Regions from separate parts of the Dorea longicatena genome, predicted to be linked through region 2. Evidence: predicted binding sites of a transcription regulator. Region 2 holds the regulator's gene; the other holds the start of a gene.
What was found. The regulator Rex, encoded in region 2, represses fermentation and respiration genes when NADH is low (regulators of the CRP and FNR family bind a similar motif). The targets are predictions, from matches to a motif close to ATTGTTAANTANTTAACAAT.

Region 1 (7,250 bases), 230 kb from region 2:
GCGGCTGTTGTGGACTCAGTGCAGTGGATGATGCCAGAAGAGTGGCAGCAGCGCTGGATATTCCGTATTATGTCATGAATTTTAAAAAAGAATTTAAAGAAAATGTCATTGATTATTTTATCGATGATTATCTGCATGGCAGAACGCCGAACCCGTGTATCGCCTGTAACCGATATGTGAAATGGGAATCATTGTTAAAGCGAAGCCTTGATATTGGTGCGGAGTATATAGCAACGGGACATTATGCCAGGGTAGAGAAGCTGTCGAATGGAAGATATGCAATTCGTAATTCTGCGACTGCGGCAAAAGATCAGACATATGCACTTTATAACCTTACACAGGATCAGCTTTCGAAGACACTGATGCCGGTTGGAGAATATACAAAAGATCAGATCCGTGCAATGGCAGATGAAATAGGCCTTCTTGTTGCACATAAGCCGGACAGTCAGGATATCTGCTTTGTGTCAGATGGAGATTATGCGTCTTATATCGAAGAAAATTCAGATGCAAAGATTACGCCGGGCAATTTCGTGCTTTCGGATGGAACGGTTGTCGGAAAACATAAAGGAATCATTCATTATACGGTGGGACAGAGAAAAGGTCTGGGACTGTCTCTCGGACATCCGGTGTTCGTATTGGAGATCCGCCCGGAAACCAATGAAGTTGTAGTGGGATCAAATGAGGAATCTATGTCCCGTTATGTGCGCGCAGATCAGGTGAATTTCATGACGGTAGAAGATCTGACAGAGCCGAAAAGAGTGTGGGCGAAGATTCGTTATAATCACAGAGGTGCATGGTGTACCGTTGAAAAGACGGGAGAAGATGAGATCCTCTGTACATTTGAAGAGCCGCAGAGAGCGATCACACCGGGACAGGCTGTCGTATTATATGACGGAGAATACGTACTTGGCGGCGGAACGATCATTGCGGATAAGTAGGAAACATAAAGAATATTGATAAAATACAAAATAAAGAGGAATAAGTTATGATACAGGCGGATATGCATATGCACACATGGTTTTCAACGGATTCCGAAGCCTGTCCACGCGATATGGCGGATGAGGCAGTCAGAAAAGGGTTGAAAACCATTTGCTTTACGGATCATTTTGACAAGGATGATCTGGAATGGGGAGAAGAAGGTATCTTTGATGTGGATGCTTATTTTGTGGAAATGCAGAAACTTCAGGAAGAATATGCAGGAAAACTGAATATCAGGATTGGAATAGAACTGGGATTTAGGACATATCTGAAAGATTATTATGAAGAACTGACGAAGAAATATCCGTTTGATTTCGTGATTGGATCGGTTCACAATGTTCCGTATAAGAAAGATGCGGAAGGGAACATATTATATACTGATCCTGCGGCAGAAAAGCTTTTTACAGACCGTACCGACAAAGAGGCGTACCGTCTGATGATGGAGACAACGCTGGAAAATGTGAGAACTTCGGACTGCTTTCAGACACTTGGTCATCTGGATTATGTTGTAAGATATGGAAAATCAAGGGAAAAAGAATATTCGTATACAGATTATGCGGATATTATAGACGAGATTTTGAAACTATTGATTGAGAAGGAAAAGGGTCTGGAAGTGAATTCGGCCGGATTGAAGTATGGCCTTCCGTTCGCACATCCACATCCGGATGTATTGAAGCGTTATCGTGAGCTTGGCGGTGAGATCATTACGATTGGAGCCGATGCACATAAACCGGAGCATATTGCGTATGATTTTGCAAAGGCAGAAGAAATTTTGAAGTCCTGCGGCTTTAAATATTATACAGAATTTTTTGAACAAAAGCCTGTTTTTAAGCAACTTATATAAAAATAGGAAAACCTCTTGAAATTTTGTATCAGATAAAGTACAATTATTAGCAGTTGAGAGGTCTTGATAGAGCTTCTAAAGGGCTTGAGAAAGATTTCACAATGTAGACTGCATAAGTAGTTAATAAACAAACTTTAGGAGGAATTAATCATGGCAGTAAAAGTAGCGATTAATGGATTTGGACGTATTGGACGTCTTGCATTCAGACAGATGTTCGGAGCAGAAGGATATGAAGTTGTAGCAATCAACGACTTAACATCTCCTAAGATGCTTGCACACCTGTTAAAATATGATTCTTCACAGGGAAAATACGCTTTAGCTGATACTGTAAAAGCAACAGATGATTCTATCATCGTTGATGGAAAAGAAATCAAAATCTATGCTAAAGCTAACGCTGAAGAACTTCCTTGGGGAGAGATTGGTGTAGACGTAGTTCTGGAGTGTACAGGATTCTATACATCTAAAGAAAAAGCATCTGCTCATATCAAAGCAGGAGCAAGAAAAGTTGTTATTTCCGCACCAGCTGGAAACGACCTGCCAACTATCGTATATAACGTAAACCACGAAACACTGAAACCAGAAGATACAGTAATTTCTGCAGCTTCTTGTACAACAAACTGCCTGGCTCCAATGGCAAAAGCTCTTAACGATCTTGCACCAATCGAGTCTGGTATCATGTGCACAATTCACGCTTACACAGGAGATCAGATGACTCTTGACGGACCACAGAGAAAAGGTGACCTCAGAAGATCTCGTGCAGCTGCAGTTAACATCGTACCTAACAGCACAGGTGCTGCAAAAGCAATCGGACTTGTTATCCCAGAACTGAACGGAAAGTTAATCGGATCTGCTCAGCGTGTACCAACACCTACAGGATCTACAACAATCCTTACAGCAGTTGTAAAAGGACATGTAACAGTTGATGAAATCAACGCAGCTATGAAAGCCGCTTCTACAGAGTCCTTCGGATACAACACAGATGAAATCGTATCTAGCGATATCGTTGGAATGAGATATGGTTCATTATTCGATGCTACTCAGACAATGGTACTTCCACTGGAAAACGGAACTACAGAAGTTCAGGTTGTTTCTTGGTATGACAATGAGAACTCATACACAAGCCAGATGGTAAGAACAATCAAATACTTCTCTGAATTAGCATAATTTAGAGCATGAATTAAGACTCACAAAGGGTCCGGTCTTATTGGGCCGGACCCTTTTTGCAGTTATAAAATATATAACCAGGAGGCAGTACTATGCTTAATAAAAAATCTGTAGATGACATTAACGTAAAAGGGAAAAAAGTACTTGTAAGATGTGACTTCAACGTTCCGCTTATCGATGGAAAGATTACAGACGAGAATCGTCTTGTTGCAGCACTTCCTACAATCAAAAAATTAATCGCTGATGGCGGAAAGGTTATCCTTTGCTCTCATCTTGGAAAGCCAAAGGGACAGCCGGTTCCAGAATTATCTCTTGCTCCTGTAGCAGTTCGCCTTTCAGAACTCCTTGGACAGGAAGTAAAATTTGCAGCTGATCCGGAAGTTGTTGGACCAAATGCGAAAGCAGCAGTAGCTGAGATGAAAGATGGAGATGTTATCCTCCTTGAAAACACACGTTACAGAGCAGAAGAGACAAAGAATGAAGATGCATTCAGTAAAGATCTCGCTTCTCTTTGCGACGTATTTGTTAACGATGCATTCGGAACAGCACACCGCGCACACTGCTCTAACGTAGGAGTTACAAAATACGTAGATACAGCAGTTGTTGGATACCTTATGCAGAAAGAAATTGATTTCCTTGGAAATGCAGTCAACAATCCGGAAAGACCATTCGTAGCAATCCTTGGCGGAGCAAAAGTTTCAAGCAAGATTTCTGTAATTGAGAACCTTCTTGACAAAGTAGATACTCTGATCATCGGTGGAGGAATGGCATATACATTCGCAAAAGCACAGGGCGGAACAGTCGGAAAATCCCTTCTGGAAGAAGATTACTGCCAGTATGCACTTGACATGATCGAAAAAGCAAAAGCCAAAGGTGTAAAACTTCTTCTTCCTGTAGATAACGTTGTCGGAGATGATTTCTCTAATGATGCAAATACTCAGGTAGTAAAAGCTGGAGAGATCCCGGAAGGATGGGAAGGACTCGACATCGGACCAGAGACAGCTAAGATCTTCAGCGATGCAGTAAAAGATGCTAAGACAGTTGTATGGAACGGACCAATGGGATGCTTCGAGATGCCTAAATTTGCAAAAGGAACAGAAACAGTTGCAAAAGCACTTGCAGACACAGACGCTGTGACAATCATCGGCGGAGGAGATTCTGCAGCAGCAGTTAACCAGCTGGGATATGGAGATAAGATGACACACATTTCAACAGGTGGTGGAGCTTCTCTTGAATTCCTTGAAGGAAAAGAACTCCCGGGTGTAGCAGCAGCTAACGATAAATAGAATAAGGAGATTTGGAAAGATGGCAAGAAAGAAAATCGTAGCCGGAAACTGGAAAATGAACAAAACTCCAAGTGAAGCAGTAGCTTTAGTTGAAGAATTAAAACCATTAGTAGCTAATGAAGATGTAGACGTAGTATTCTGCGTACCTGCAATCGACATTATCCCTGTAGCAGAGGCTGTAAAGGGAACAAATATCCAGGTTGGTGCTGAGAATATGTATTTTGAAGAAAGCGGAGCATATACAGGAGAAATCTCTCCGGCTATGCTTACAGATGCAGGAGTAAAATACGTTGTTCTTGGACACTCTGAAAGAAGAGAATACTTTGCAGAGACAAACGAGACAGTAAATAAGAAAATGCTGAAAGCTTTCGAGCATGGTATTACACCAATCATGTGCTGTGGAGAGACTCTGGAGCAGAGAGAACAGGGTGTAACAATGGACTTCATCCGTCAGCAGGTTAAAGTTGGATTCCAGAATGTAACAGCTGATCAGGCTAAGACAGCAGTGATCGCTTACGAGCCAATCTGGGCTATCGGAACAGGTAAGACAGCTACTACAGAGCAGGCTGAAGAAGTTTGCGCTGGTATTCGTGCATGCATCGCTGAAGTATATGATGAAGCTACAGCAGAAGCTATCCGTATCCAGTACGGCGGATCTGTAAACGCTGGAAATGCAGCAGAGTTATTCGCTCAGGCTGATATCGACGGCGGACTTGTAGGTGGAGCATCTCTGAAAGCTGATTTCGGAAAGATCGTAAACTACAAATAAGATTTAGAAAATCAGCCGCAGGAGGCTTTCGTTTGACTGCTTCCTGCGGTTTTATGCTGTAAAAGTGATATTTAAGACGAAAGGTGATATTAAAAATGAGTAAGAAACCAACAGTACTTATGATCTTAGACGGTTATGGACTGAATGAAAAGACAGAAGGTAATGCAATTGCTATGGCAAAAACACCTGTTATGGATAAACTGATGTCAGAATATCCATGTGTAAAAGGAAATGCCAGCGGACTTGCAGTAGGACTTCCGGACGGACAGATGGGTAACTCAGAAGTTGGTCATATGAACATGGGTGCCGGACGTATCATTTATCAGGAACTGACAAAGATCACAAAGGCAATTGAAGATGGTGTATTCTTCGAGAATAAAGCACTTCTGGCTGCATGTGAGAATGCCAAGAAGAATGATTCTGCACTGCACCTGATGGGGCTGGTATCTGACGGTGGTGTTCACAGCCACATCGGACATATTTTCGGCCTTCTGGAACTGGCTAAGAGACAGGGACTTGAGAAAGTATACGTACACTGCTTCCTTGACGGTCGTGATACACCACCGGCTTCAGGAAAAGAGTATGTAGAGCAGTTAGAAGCTAAGATGAAAGAAATCGGCGTAGGAGAGGTTGCAAGTGTTTCCGGACGTTATTATGCAATGGACCGTGATAACCGCTGGGATCGTGTAGAAAAGGCTTACAAGGCACTTTCAGCAGGCGAAGGCGAGACAGCTGCTTCTGCTACAGAGGGAATCCAGGCTTCTTATGATGCAGATGTAACGGATGAGTTCGTTGTACCATTTGTAGTAACAAAGGACGGCGCACCGGTTGCAACGATCAAAGAAAATGATTCCGTAGTATTCTTCAACTTCCGCCCGGACAGAGCAAGAGAGCTCACAAGAACATTCTGTGACGACAGCTTTGACGGATTTGACAGAGGAGACAGAATTAAGACAACATTTGTATGCTTTACAGAATACGATGCTACAATCGAAAATAAACAGGTCGCATTTGTGAAAGAAGAAATCACTAATACATTTGGTGAGTTCCTTGCAAAGAACGGCAAGAAACAGGCACGTATCGCTGAGACAGAGAAGTATGCTCACGTAACATTCTTCTTCAATGGCGGCGTAGAGGAACCAAATGAAGGAGAAGATAGAATTCTTGTAAAATCTCCTAAGGTTGCTACTTATGATTTGAAGCCAGAGATGAGTGCATATGAAGTATGTGACAAGCTCGTTGCAGCAATCAAGTCTGATAAGTATGATGTTATCGTAATTAACTTTGCCAACCCTGACATGGTAGGTCATACTGGTGTGATCGAGGCTGCTGTAAAAGCCATTGAAGCAGTTGACGAGTGTGTAGGAAAGGCTTACGAAGCATTAAAAGAAGCTGACGGACAGATGTTCATCTGTGCAGATCACGGTAATGCAGAGTACATGATCGATGAAGAGACAAAAGAGCCATTTACAGCACATACAACCAATCCTGTACCATTCATCCTTGTAAACGCAGATCCTGCATACAAGTTGAAAGAAGACGGATGCCTGGCAGATATTGCTCCTACACTGATCGAACTGATGGGTATGGAACAGCCGGCTGAGATGACTGGAACATCACTTCTTGTGAAATAATACAAACATATTCAACGTATGTTATATGCTATAATGAACAGATTGTGGAAAATGTAAAAGCGTATTTTCTACAATCTGTTCTGTATTTATCAGTATAATTATAAAAGGAACATCATGAGGAGAACGACATGAAGATTGTTATTGTAGAAGATGATCCGGGTATCCGAAAGGAATTAAAACAGCTCCTGGAAAATGCTTTTTATGAAGCAGAGATAATCGAAGAATTTAAAGATACGGCAGAGCAGATATGCAGCATGATACCGGCACCGGATCTGGTACTTCTGGATTGGAATCTTCCGGGGGAAAGCGGCTTTGACATCTGTACGAAGCTGAAAGAACATTCAGATATTCCAATCATATTTCTGACCAGCCGGACAGATTCCATGGATGAACTGACCGGAATCTTGAAAGGGGCAGATGATTATATCACAAAACCGTTCAATCCACCGATTCTGCTGGCAAGAATAGGCGTAGTACTAAAAAGAACTACCAATAAAAATGCAGAGAAATCAAGGGGTAATGCCTTGAACATGGAATATAAAGGTGTAATCCTAAATGCTGTGGGAGGCTGCATA
Region 2 (11,086 bases):
GATCTGAAGGCAAAAGTAAAAGAAAAACACATCAAAGAACCAATGGAATGCCGGGAACTTCTGATCGAAAGTATCAAAGAACAGATGGACATCGGAGAAACAGCATATGAATTTGAAAACCGCACATCCGTAGTGATGGTAATCGGTGTCAATGGTGTAGGAAAGACTACAACGATCGGAAAGCTTGCAGGAAAGCTTCGTGCAGAGAATAAGAAAGTTGTAATTGCAGCGGCCGATACATTCCGTGCGGCGGCCGGAGAACAGTTAAAAGAATGGGCGAACCGTTCGCAGGCAGAGCTGATCGGCGGACAGGAGGGATCTGATCCGGCATCGGTTGTGTTTGATGCTGTTGCGGCAGCAAAGGCGCGGCATGCAGATGTGCTGATGATCGATACAGCCGGACGTCTGCACAATAAAAAGAATCTGATGGAAGAACTCAGAAAGATGAATAAGATCATTGACCGGGAATTCCCTGAGGCATACAGAGAGACATTGGTTGTTCTGGATGCAACAACAGGACAGAATGCCCTGCAGCAGGCGAAGGAATTCAACGATGTGGCAGAGATTACAGGGATCGTTTTGACAAAGATGGATGGAACCGCAAAAGGAGGAATCGCAGTTGCCATCCATGCAGAGCTGGGCGTTCCGGTAAAATATATCGGTGTGGGAGAGACTATTGACGATTTGCAGAAATTTAATGCAGATGATTTCGTGAATGCGTTATTCGAAAGACCGAAAGATGATGAGGCTTCAGAAGAGGTTTCAGAAAACGAATAAGAGGAAGAGAGGAAGTACGAGATGTTAACATTAGAAAAATTCAAACAGGCGAGTGCAATCGTAAAAGAAGTAACCCTGCCAACTAAGCTGGTATACAGCGAATACTTAAGCAAACAGACAGGTGCTGATGTCTATCTGAAACCAGAGAATATGCAGTATACAGGTGCTTATAAAGTACGTGGTGCATATTACAAGATCAGTACAATGAGCGAAGAAGACAGAAAGAAAGGTCTTGTAACTGCGTCTGCAGGTAACCATGCACAGGGCGTGGCATATGCAGCAAAGAAATTCGGCTGCAAGGCAACGGTAGTTATGCCGACAGTTACACCACTGATCAAAGTAAATCGTACAAAGAGCTATGGAGCAGAAGTCGTATTACACGGAGATGTCTATGATGATGCCTGTGCATATGCAATGAAACTGGCAGAAGAAGAAGGATACACATTCGTACATCCTTTCGATGATCTGGATGTTGCAACGGGACAGGGAAGTATTGCAATGGAAATCTTTGAAGAACTTCCGGACGTAGATTATATTCTCGCACCAATCGGTGGCGGCGGTCTGATTACAGGAGTTTCGACACTTACCAAGATGCTGAATCCGAATGTCAAAGTAATCGGTGTAGAACCGGCTGCCGCTGCAAGCATGACAGAGGCATTGAAAGAAAGACATCCGGTAACACTTGCAAGTGCCAATACGATCGCTGATGGTACAGCTGTAAAACGTGTCGGAGAAAAGATCTTCCCATATGCAGAAAAGAATATAGATGAAGTTATTACAGTTGCAGATGATGATCTGATCGGTGCATTCCTCGATGTAGTAGAGAATCACAAGATGATCGTAGAAAATTCAGGCCTTCTGACAGTAGCGGCGCTCAGACAGCTTGATCTGAAAGGAAAGAAAGTCGTATCCATCTTAAGTGGTGGTAATATGGATGTGATTACAATGTCCTCGATCGTACAGCACGGACTGATCCAGAGAGACAGAATCTTCTCTGTATCTGTACTTCTTCCGGACAAGCCGGGTGAACTGGTACGCGTTGCAGCTACAATCGCCAAAGCAAATGGTAATGTAATCAAACTGGAGCATAACCAGTTCGTAAGTACCAACCGAAACGCAGCAGTAGAACTTCGAATCACTCTGGAAGCATTCGGAACCGAACACAAACACCAGATTATGAAAGCCTTAGAAGACGAGGGCTTAAGTCCGAGAGAAGTTAACGCAAAACTTTATTAATAATATATAAAAAATGATTATGGAATCCCCATAATCATTTTTTTTGAATAAATATCCATAATAGAACTTGACAACACATGTATTATTGTATACAATTATACATGTTGAATTTAGTACTTTACTACGAAAAAATATTTTAGAAAGCAGGCGATGGAAAATGGAAAACAGGAAAGTATACCTGGATGATCATACAAATTTATTGCAACTGGAAGAGCACATGTACCCGTTGGTGGATGTGAAGACACCGAATGTATTTCGTAATCTGTTCCATTATGACGAGATTCCGAAAATCGCATTCAATGACCGAATTGTTCCGCATTGTATGCCGGATGAGATCTGGATCACAGATACAACATTCAGAGATGGCCAACAATCACGTGCCCCGTACAGTACTGAGCAGATCGTAACATTATATGATTATTTTCATCGTCTGGGTGGTCCGAAGGGAAAGATCAGACAGTGTGAATTCTTCCTCTATAGTAAAAAGGACAGAGACGCAGTCTACAAATGCATGGAAAAGGATTATAAATTCCCGGAGATAACAAGCTGGATCCGTGCGAGCAAGAAAGATTTCGAACTGGTGAAAGAGATCGGAATGAAAGAGACTGGTATTCTGGTAAGCTGTTCGGACTATCATATATTCTATAAACTAAAGATGACAAGACGTGAGGCAATGGAACATTATCTGTCTATCGTAAGAGAATGTCTTGAGACAGGAATCAGCCCGAGATGTCATCTGGAAGATATCACACGTTCCGACATCTATGGATTCGTCATTCCATTCTGTCTGGAACTTATGAAACTGATGGATGAGTATAAGATTCCGGTCAAGATCCGTGTCTGTGATACCATGGGATACGGGGTCAACTATCCGGGAGCTGTAATACCAAGATCTATTCCGGGAATCATCTATGGACTCAGAGTACATGCCGGTGTTCCAAGCGAACTGATCGAATTTCACGGACATAATGATTTCTATAAGGCAGTCAGCAATTCATCGACAGCATGGCTTTATGGTGCGTGCGGTGTGAACTGTTCACTTTTTGGAATCGGAGAGCGTACCGGTAATACACCACTGGAAGCGATGGTGTTCGAATATGCACAGCTTCGTGGCACACTGGATGGGATGGATACAACAGTTATCACAGAGCTTGCAGATTATTATGAGAAAGAGATCGGATATCATATTCCTTCAAGAACACCTTTTGTTGGTAAGAACTTTAATGTAACAAGGGCTGGAATCCATGCAGATGGTTTATTGAAGAATGAAGAGATCTACAACGTATTTGATACCGGAAAATTCCTGAACCGTCCTCCGCTTGTTGCAATATCTAACACATCCGGACTTGCAGGTATTGCACACTGGATCAATACATATTTTAAGCTGCCGGAGGACAAGAAAGTAGATAAGAACTCAGAACTTGTAAGTTCTGTAAAAGAATGGGTAGATAAGCAGTATGAAGAAGGACGAGTAACCGTTCTTACAGACGATGAGTTGATCAGAGTTATCGACGAAAACTGTAAGAGAATTGGTGTGGAATTGATATAGCAGAGGTGTTTTTAATGGAAGAATATCAGGACAGATCCTTACGAGGAAGAGTGTTCCGGCATCTGCGGGAAGATATTCTGAATGGGGTATATAAAAATCATGAAGAATTAAGGGAAGTAACAATCGGTGAAGAACTGGGGGTAAGCAGAACACCGGTAAGAGAAGCCTTAAGACAATTGGAGTTAGAAGGACTGGTTACGATCATTCCGAATAAAGGTGCGTATGTGACAGCCATTACCAGAAAAGATGTGAAAGATATCTATAAGATACGTTCGCAACTGGAAGGGCTGTGTGCCAACTGGGCAACGAAATATATTACGGATGCGCAGATTGAAGAACTGGAAGAAGTGATTCTTCTGTCAGAATTTCATTTGCATAAGAAAGGATCCGGACAGATTGAACAGATGTCAGAAATGGATGGTAAGTTTCATAAGATATTGTATGAGGCATCCAACAGCAGGATCCTGGAACATGTATTAACAGATTTTCACAAGTATGTACAGCTTGCCAGGACGATGTCTATTGAAGCACCGGAGCGTGCCGAGAAATCAATAGAAGAACACAGAGAAATCCTGGAAGCAATCAAGGCAAAAGATGCGGCAAAAGCAGAACAGCTTGCAAATGAACATATATTACACGTGATGGAAAATCTGCATCTGGAAGAATAATAAAAGATGCCGCGAACAGATAGAAAGGAGACAAATACCATGGCAAAAATTAAAATGACAACACCGATTGTAGAGATGGACGGAGACGAGATGACAAGAATTCTCTGGAAGATGATCAAAGAAGATCTTCTGGAGCCATATATTGAACTGAACACAGAATATTATGATCTGGGTCTGGAACATAGAAATGAGACAGATGATCAGGTAACAATCGATGCTGCTAATGCAACCAAGAAATATAAAGTTGCAGTAAAATGTGCAACAATCACACCGAATGCGGCACGTATGAAAGAGTACGATCTGAAAGAAATGTGGAGGAGTCCGAACGGAACGATCCGTGCAATACTTGACGGAACTGTATTTCGTGCACCGATTGTTGTAAAAGGCATTGAGCCATGTGTAAAAAACTGGAAAAAACCAATCACTATTGCAAGACATGCATATGGAGATGTATATAAAAATACAGAGATGAAGATTCCTGGACCTGGAAAAGTAGAACTGGTATACACGGCAGAAGACGGCACAGAGACCAGAGAACTGGTACACAACTATGCAGGACCGGGTGTTGCACAGGGAATGCATAACTTATGCGGATCTATTGAAAGCTTTGCGAGAAGCTGCTTTAATTATGCATTGGATACAAAGCAGGATCTGTGGTTCGCAACAAAAGATACGATCTCTAAGAAGTATGACCATACATTCAAAGATATTTTCCAGGAAATCTTTGACAAAGATTATGCCGAGAAGTTCAAAGAAGCCGGAATTACATATTTCTATACTTTGATCGATGATGCGGTTGCAAGAGTTATGAAATCAGAAGGCGGATATATCTGGGCATGTAAGAACTATGACGGAGATGTAATGAGTGATATGGTTTCTTCCGCATTTGGTTCTCTTGCAATGATGACATCTGTTCTGGTATCACCGGATGGAAATTATGAATATGAGGCAGCTCATGGAACTGTACAACGTCATTATTACAAGCATCTGAAAGGGGAAGAGACTTCTACAAACTCTGTAGCTACAATTTTTGCATGGACAGGTGCTCTTAGAAAACGTGGTGAGATGGATGGAAATGCCGAATTGGCAGCATTCGCAGATAAGCTTGAAAAAGCAACCATTGATACCATTGAAGAAGGTAAGATGACGAAAGATTTGGCATTGATCACGACACTGGAAAATCCAACCGTATTGAACAGCGAAGGATTTATTAAGGCAATTGCTGAAAAATTAAAATAGATAATATATATCTACAGGACCTGCCACCGGCAGTTCCTTACGAATGCATGGCAATATAAAAGCCCGCCCCAGAAGCTTTCTGGAGCGGGCTAAAAAGTTGCAAATCAGGCGTTTAAGCGTCTTCTGCTAATTCCTCCCATTTCATGTATAATTCTTCTAATTCTTCCGCTATTGCGGCTTTTTCTTTTGCAAGTTCCTGGCATTTTACAGAGTTGGTGAAGATATCTTCCTGAATCATCAGGGCATCGATCTCACTATCACGGTCTTCCAGTTCGCCGATACGTTCTTCAGTCTTTTTAAGCTCATTCTGACGTTTGCGAAGTCTTGCCTGGGCTTCCTTTTGCTCCTGCCAGCTGAGTTTTGACTCGGATACATTCTTGTCTGTACTGTTATCTGAAACGGATGAAGGTGTAGAGGCTTCTCCGGCATATGCAGTAGTGAGTTCTTCTTTTTTCTCCAGATAATAGTCATAATTTCCGATATAATTTACAAATGTATGATTGACAAGATCCAGAATCCGTGATGCAGTTTGATTAATGAAATAACGGTCATGAGAGACATAAAGTACAGTACCGGTATAATCATTCAAAGCATTCTCAAGGATTTCTTTGGATGCGATGTCCAAATGGTTGGTCGGCTCGTCGAGGATCAGGAAATTTGCTTCAGAGAGCATCAGTTTCGCAAGAGATACACGTCCGCGTTCCCCACCGCTCAAAGAACTGATCTGTTTGAAGACATCATCACCGGTAAAAAGAAATGCTGCAAGCACATTCCGGATTTCCGTATTCGTAAGAGTCGGATAATCATCGGAAATCTCGTCAAAAATTGTTTTTTCCATATGAAGGACATGATGTTCCTGATCGTAGTAGCCAATCTTAACATTGGAGCCAAGTGTATAAGTACCGGAATCAGCAGATACCACTCGGTTTAAGATCTTAAGAAGCGTAGTCTTTCCTGTTCCGTTATCACCGATTACTGCGACATGTTCACCACGTTTGATCTCGAGATTAACGTCTGTAAAAAGTTCCTGTCCGGGGAAAGATTTGCTTAAATGTTCAATAGTCAGAACATCATTGCCACTTACACAGGATGGTTCCAGTTTCAGATGTATATCTGTATTAACTTCTATCGGTTTTTCGATGGTCTGCATTTTTTCCAACATCTTTTCGCGGCTTTCGGCACGTTTGATGGATTTTTCGCGGTTGAAAGAACGAAGCTTTTCGATAACCGCTTCCTGATGCTTGATTTCCTGCTGCTGGTTAAGATATTCCTTCAGGCGTATGTCGCGAAGCTGCTGCTTCTTTGCTGCATAGTCGCTGTAATTTCCCATATAAGTACGAAGTTCTCCAAGCTCGATTTCAAGAACTTTAGTGACAACTTTGTTCAAAAAATAACGGTCATGAGACACGATCAGCACAGCTCCCTGATAGTTTAGAAGATAGGTTTCAAGCCATGCAATTGAATTCAGATCCAGATGGTTGGTTGGCTCATCAAGAAGCAAAATGTCTGGTTTCGTTAACAGAAGCTTGCCGAGAGATACACGGGTTTTCTGTCCTCCGGAGAGAGTGTCGACGGGTTTGGTGAAATCATTTTCCGTAAATCCAAGTCCCTTTAACACACCGGTGATCTCACTTTCACAAGAATAGCCATTCTCACGTTCGAAAGCGGCCGTAAGGCGGTTGTAAGTTTCCAGACGGTCGTTCAAGGCGTCGCCGGAGAGATGCTTAAGTTCCATCTCGATCTCGCGGATACGGCGCTCCATAGCGATTATATCGGCCTTTGCGGTGCGGACTTCTTCGTAGATCGTATTACCGCTTTGCATCTCTTGATGCTGGGCAAGATAGCCAAGTGTCTTACCTTTTGTCAGGATGACGTTGCCGTCATCCGGGGCTGATTCGCCTACAATCATTTTGAGCAGAGTGGACTTACCGGCACCGTTCGGTCCGACAAGAGCTGCTTTTTCGTGATCTTCTATATGGAAGGATCCATCTCTGACGATGAGGTGTTCACCGAAAGATTTCTGGATCCCGTGACATGCTAATATCATATATTTCCTCCTGAGTTATGGATAATTGATACGTTGGTATTCTCAAAATGCATTTACACATGCTACTTTATTATAACGGAAATTGCATAAAATTCAACAATAGTTTGACAATAATCTTTCAATTTTATATAATTATTTTAGACTATGATTGGAAGGGTGAAAACATTGGAAGAAAGAGAGATTTCTCGTGCGGTCATAAGAAGATTGCCGAGGTATTACAGATATTTGGGCGAACTGTTGGAAAATGGTGTAGAGCGGATTTCTTCGAACGATCTGAGTAAGCGGATGAAAGTAACAGCATCCCAGATCCGTCAGGATCTTAATAATTTCGGAGGATTCGGACAACAGGGATACGGTTATAATGTTAAGTATTTATACACAGAGATTGGAAAGATATTAGGATTGGAAGAAGACCACAATATTATTATCATTGGTGCAGGTAATCTTGGGCAGGCACTGGCTAATTATGCAGCCTTCGAGAACCGTGGATTCATTCTGAAAGGAATCTTTGATGTGAATCCAAGACTTCAGGGAGTATCCATCCGTGGAGTTCCGATCCGTATGATGGATGATCTGAAAACGTTCGTTCAGAATAATGAGATTGATATTGCAGTTCTGACGATTCCGAAAGAGAAAGCAATTGAAGTTGCGAATATGCTGGTTGAGAACGGAGTACGTGCGATCTGGAACTTTGCACATACAGATTTGAACCTTCCGGATAATGTTGTTGTTGAGAATGTGCATCTGTCAGAAAGTCTGATGCAGTTGTCATACAATATCAGTCGTTACAAAGAGGACCATAAATAAACTATAATACAAGAAAGCGTGTAGGAGTAGTCTGGAATACGGACATATTTTTACACGTTCTTTTGTTGCAGAGATATATCTGATGGGAGATGAATGAATATATGAAACTTCTGGTTAATGCTGCGCAGATGAAGGCTGCCGATCAGTACACGATTCAGGAACTGGGCATCGCATCACTAGAATTAATGGAGTGTGCGGCAAATGCCTGTGTACAGACGATGCAAAGTGAGAATCTGGATCTTTCTTCTGTCTGTGTGGTATGTGGATCAGGAAATAATGGCGGAGATGGATTTGCCATCGCCAGGATCTTGAAGAATATGGGGTGTCCTGTGGATACTTATCTGGTCGGCAATCCAGAGCATTGTACACCGGAGACACGGGAACAGATAAGACGTCTTAAAGAATGTGGTGGTAAGATCACAGAAGATATCCCGCAGGATAACAGCTACAGCATAGTGATAGATGCCGTGTTCGGAGTCGGACTGAGCCGTAAGATTGAAGGTACATATCGTCAGGTGATTGAACGTATGAATCAGATGCAGGGTACAAAATTTGCAGTAGATATCCCATCAGGACTTTCAGCCTCTACGGGATGTGTGCTTGGTTGTGCATTCCACGCAGATGATACAGTGACATTCGAGGTGAAAAAGATCGGCCTTGAACTGGCGCAGGGCAGAGCATATGCAGGAAGAGTAACAGTAGCAGAGATTGGCATTTCGCATGAGCCGTTATTACAGGATGCAGATGTGATCCATTCTTTTGAAAGAGAAGAATATCGTAGAATGCTTCCGGAAAGACCGGAAGATTCTAATAAGGGAAGTTATGGAAGGCTTCTTGTGATCGCTGGAAGTAAGGGTATGGCAGGTGCGGCATATCTGAATGCCCATGCGGCTTATATGACAGGAGCCGGGCTTGTCAGAATCTATACACCAAAGGACAACCGCGAGATATTGCAGACACTTCTGCCGGAAGCGATCATAACGGCTTATGATGAATTTAATAAAGAAGAAGTACTAAAGCTTCTTAAGTGGGCAGACGGTGTGTGTATTGGTTCCGGCATTGGAAGAAGTACAACATCGGAGAAGTTATTGCGGACGGTTATAGAGTACGTGGATGTTCCATGCCTGATCGATGCAGATGGGTTAAATCTTCTGTCAGATAACAAAGATCTTCTTGATCGGCTGGCAGACCGGAAGTTCATATTTACGCCGCATATGAAAGAGATGTCTAGACTTACAGGCATCCCTGTGGAAGATCTTAGAGAAGACCGGATACAGATCCTGAAGAAATTCGCTGACGGATATCAGGTAACCTGTGTATTAAAAGATTCCAGAACACTGATCGCAGATAAGGCAAATGAAATCTGCCTGAATCTTACCGGGAACAGTGCGATGGCAAAAGCCGGTTCGGGAGATGTGCTGGCCGGTGTGATCGCAGGCTTTATGGTGCAGGAAAAAGATACGAAAAAAGCAGCCAGATTAGGTACATATGTACATGGTTTGGCCGGTGACCTTGCAAAATTTGAAAAAGGCGTATATAGTGTAATGGCAAGAGATCTGATAGAATATATCAGTAAAGCATTAATGAAACTGGAGGATGAATAGCAGTGAAACATTATACAAGAGTTTTAGCCAGAGTCGATTTAGATGCGGTTGAATATAATATAGAGATGATGAAGAAAAATATTCAGAAAGATACACAGATGATGGCAGTCATCAAGATGGATGGTTATGGACATGGTGCCGTTCAGATTGCAAAGCTTCTGGAACCCAAGGATTATATCTGGGGTTATGCAGTAGCTACGCTGGATGAAGCTATTTTATTAAAAGATGCATGTTTGAAGAAACCGGTATTGGTTCTTGGATGCATTTTCCCGGATCAGTGGGATACGATGATCCGCAATGAAGTACGTATGACTGTCTATAGTTATGAGATGGCAAAAGAAGTGTCAGAGCTTGCAGAAGCCATGGGCTGTAAAGTCTATGTACATATTAAGCTTGACACTGGAATGGCAAGACTGGGATTCCAGATTACAGAAGAGAATGCCGAAGAAATCGCAAAGATCAGTAAACTGCCGAACCTGGTAATGGAAGGAATGTTTACACATTTTTCCAAGTCTGATGAAGCAGATAAGACATTTACCAATGAGCAGCTTGATAAATATCTCTGGATGAAAGAAGAACTGAAAAAAAGAGGTGTTACGTTCCAGTATTATCATTGCTCCAACAGCGCAGGTATCATTGATCTGAAAGAAGCGAATATGGATATTGTACGTGCGGGTATCACTACATATGGCATGTATCCGTCAGATGAAGTAGAGAAAGAACGGGTTCCGTTAAAACCGGCAATGGAACTTATCAGTCATGTTGCCCATGTAAAATGGCTGACAGAAGGAAAGCCTGTAAGCTATGGCGGAACGTATGTTACAACCCGTCCGACAAAAGTGGCGACGATTCCGGTCGGTTATGGAGACGGATATCCAAGAAGTCTGTCTAATAAAGGATATGTGCTGATCCATGGGCAGAAAGCACCGATCATCGGACGTGTATGTATGGATCAGTTCATGGTTGATGTGACAGCTATCGAGGACGTGGAATTCGGAGATAAAGTTGTAATATTCGGACGTGACGGAAAGGAGTTCCTGTCAGTTGATACGCTGGGAGAACTTTCCGGAAGATTTAATTATGAATTCGTGTGTGTATTGAACAAACGTATTCCAAGAGAATATATCCGCCACGGAGAAGTCGTAGAACAGGTAGACAG

Region 1: gap (type I glyceraldehyde-3-phosphate dehydrogenase) is a predicted target of Rex. The motif match lies at 1,906-1,925, and genes of this name have one in related genera.

Annotation. Positions count from the first base shown of each region.
Region 1 is NZ_CP102280.1:1,643,419-1,650,668, reverse strand. Features, by position in the region: gene mnmA (tRNA 2-thiouridine(34) synthase MnmA) at 1-938, shown strand, start outside; gene NQ508_RS07795 (histidinol-phosphatase HisJ family protein) at 986-1,822, shown strand; gene gap (type I glyceraldehyde-3-phosphate dehydrogenase) at 1,973-2,986, shown strand; gene NQ508_RS07785 (phosphoglycerate kinase) at 3,079-4,272, shown strand; gene tpiA (triose-phosphate isomerase) at 4,292-5,041, shown strand; gene gpmI (2,3-bisphosphoglycerate-independent phosphoglycerate mutase) at 5,137-6,675, shown strand; gene NQ508_RS07770 (response regulator transcription factor) at 6,804-7,250, shown strand, end outside.
Region 2 is NZ_CP102280.1:1,407,744-1,418,829, forward strand. Features, by position in the region: gene ftsY (signal recognition particle-docking protein FtsY) at 1-777, shown strand, start outside; gene ilvA (threonine ammonia-lyase) at 799-2,013, shown strand; gene NQ508_RS06615 (beta/alpha barrel domain-containing protein) at 2,171-3,562, shown strand; gene NQ508_RS06620 (GntR family transcriptional regulator) at 3,577-4,230, shown strand; gene NQ508_RS06625 (NADP-dependent isocitrate dehydrogenase) at 4,270-5,469, shown strand; gene abc-f (ribosomal protection-like ABC-F family protein) at 5,582-7,516, opposite strand; gene NQ508_RS06635 (redox-sensing transcriptional repressor Rex) at 7,682-8,323, shown strand; gene NQ508_RS06640 (bifunctional ADP-dependent NAD(P)H-hydrate dehydratase/NAD(P)H-hydrate epimerase) at 8,425-9,927, shown strand; gene alr (alanine racemase) at 9,930-11,086, shown strand, end outside.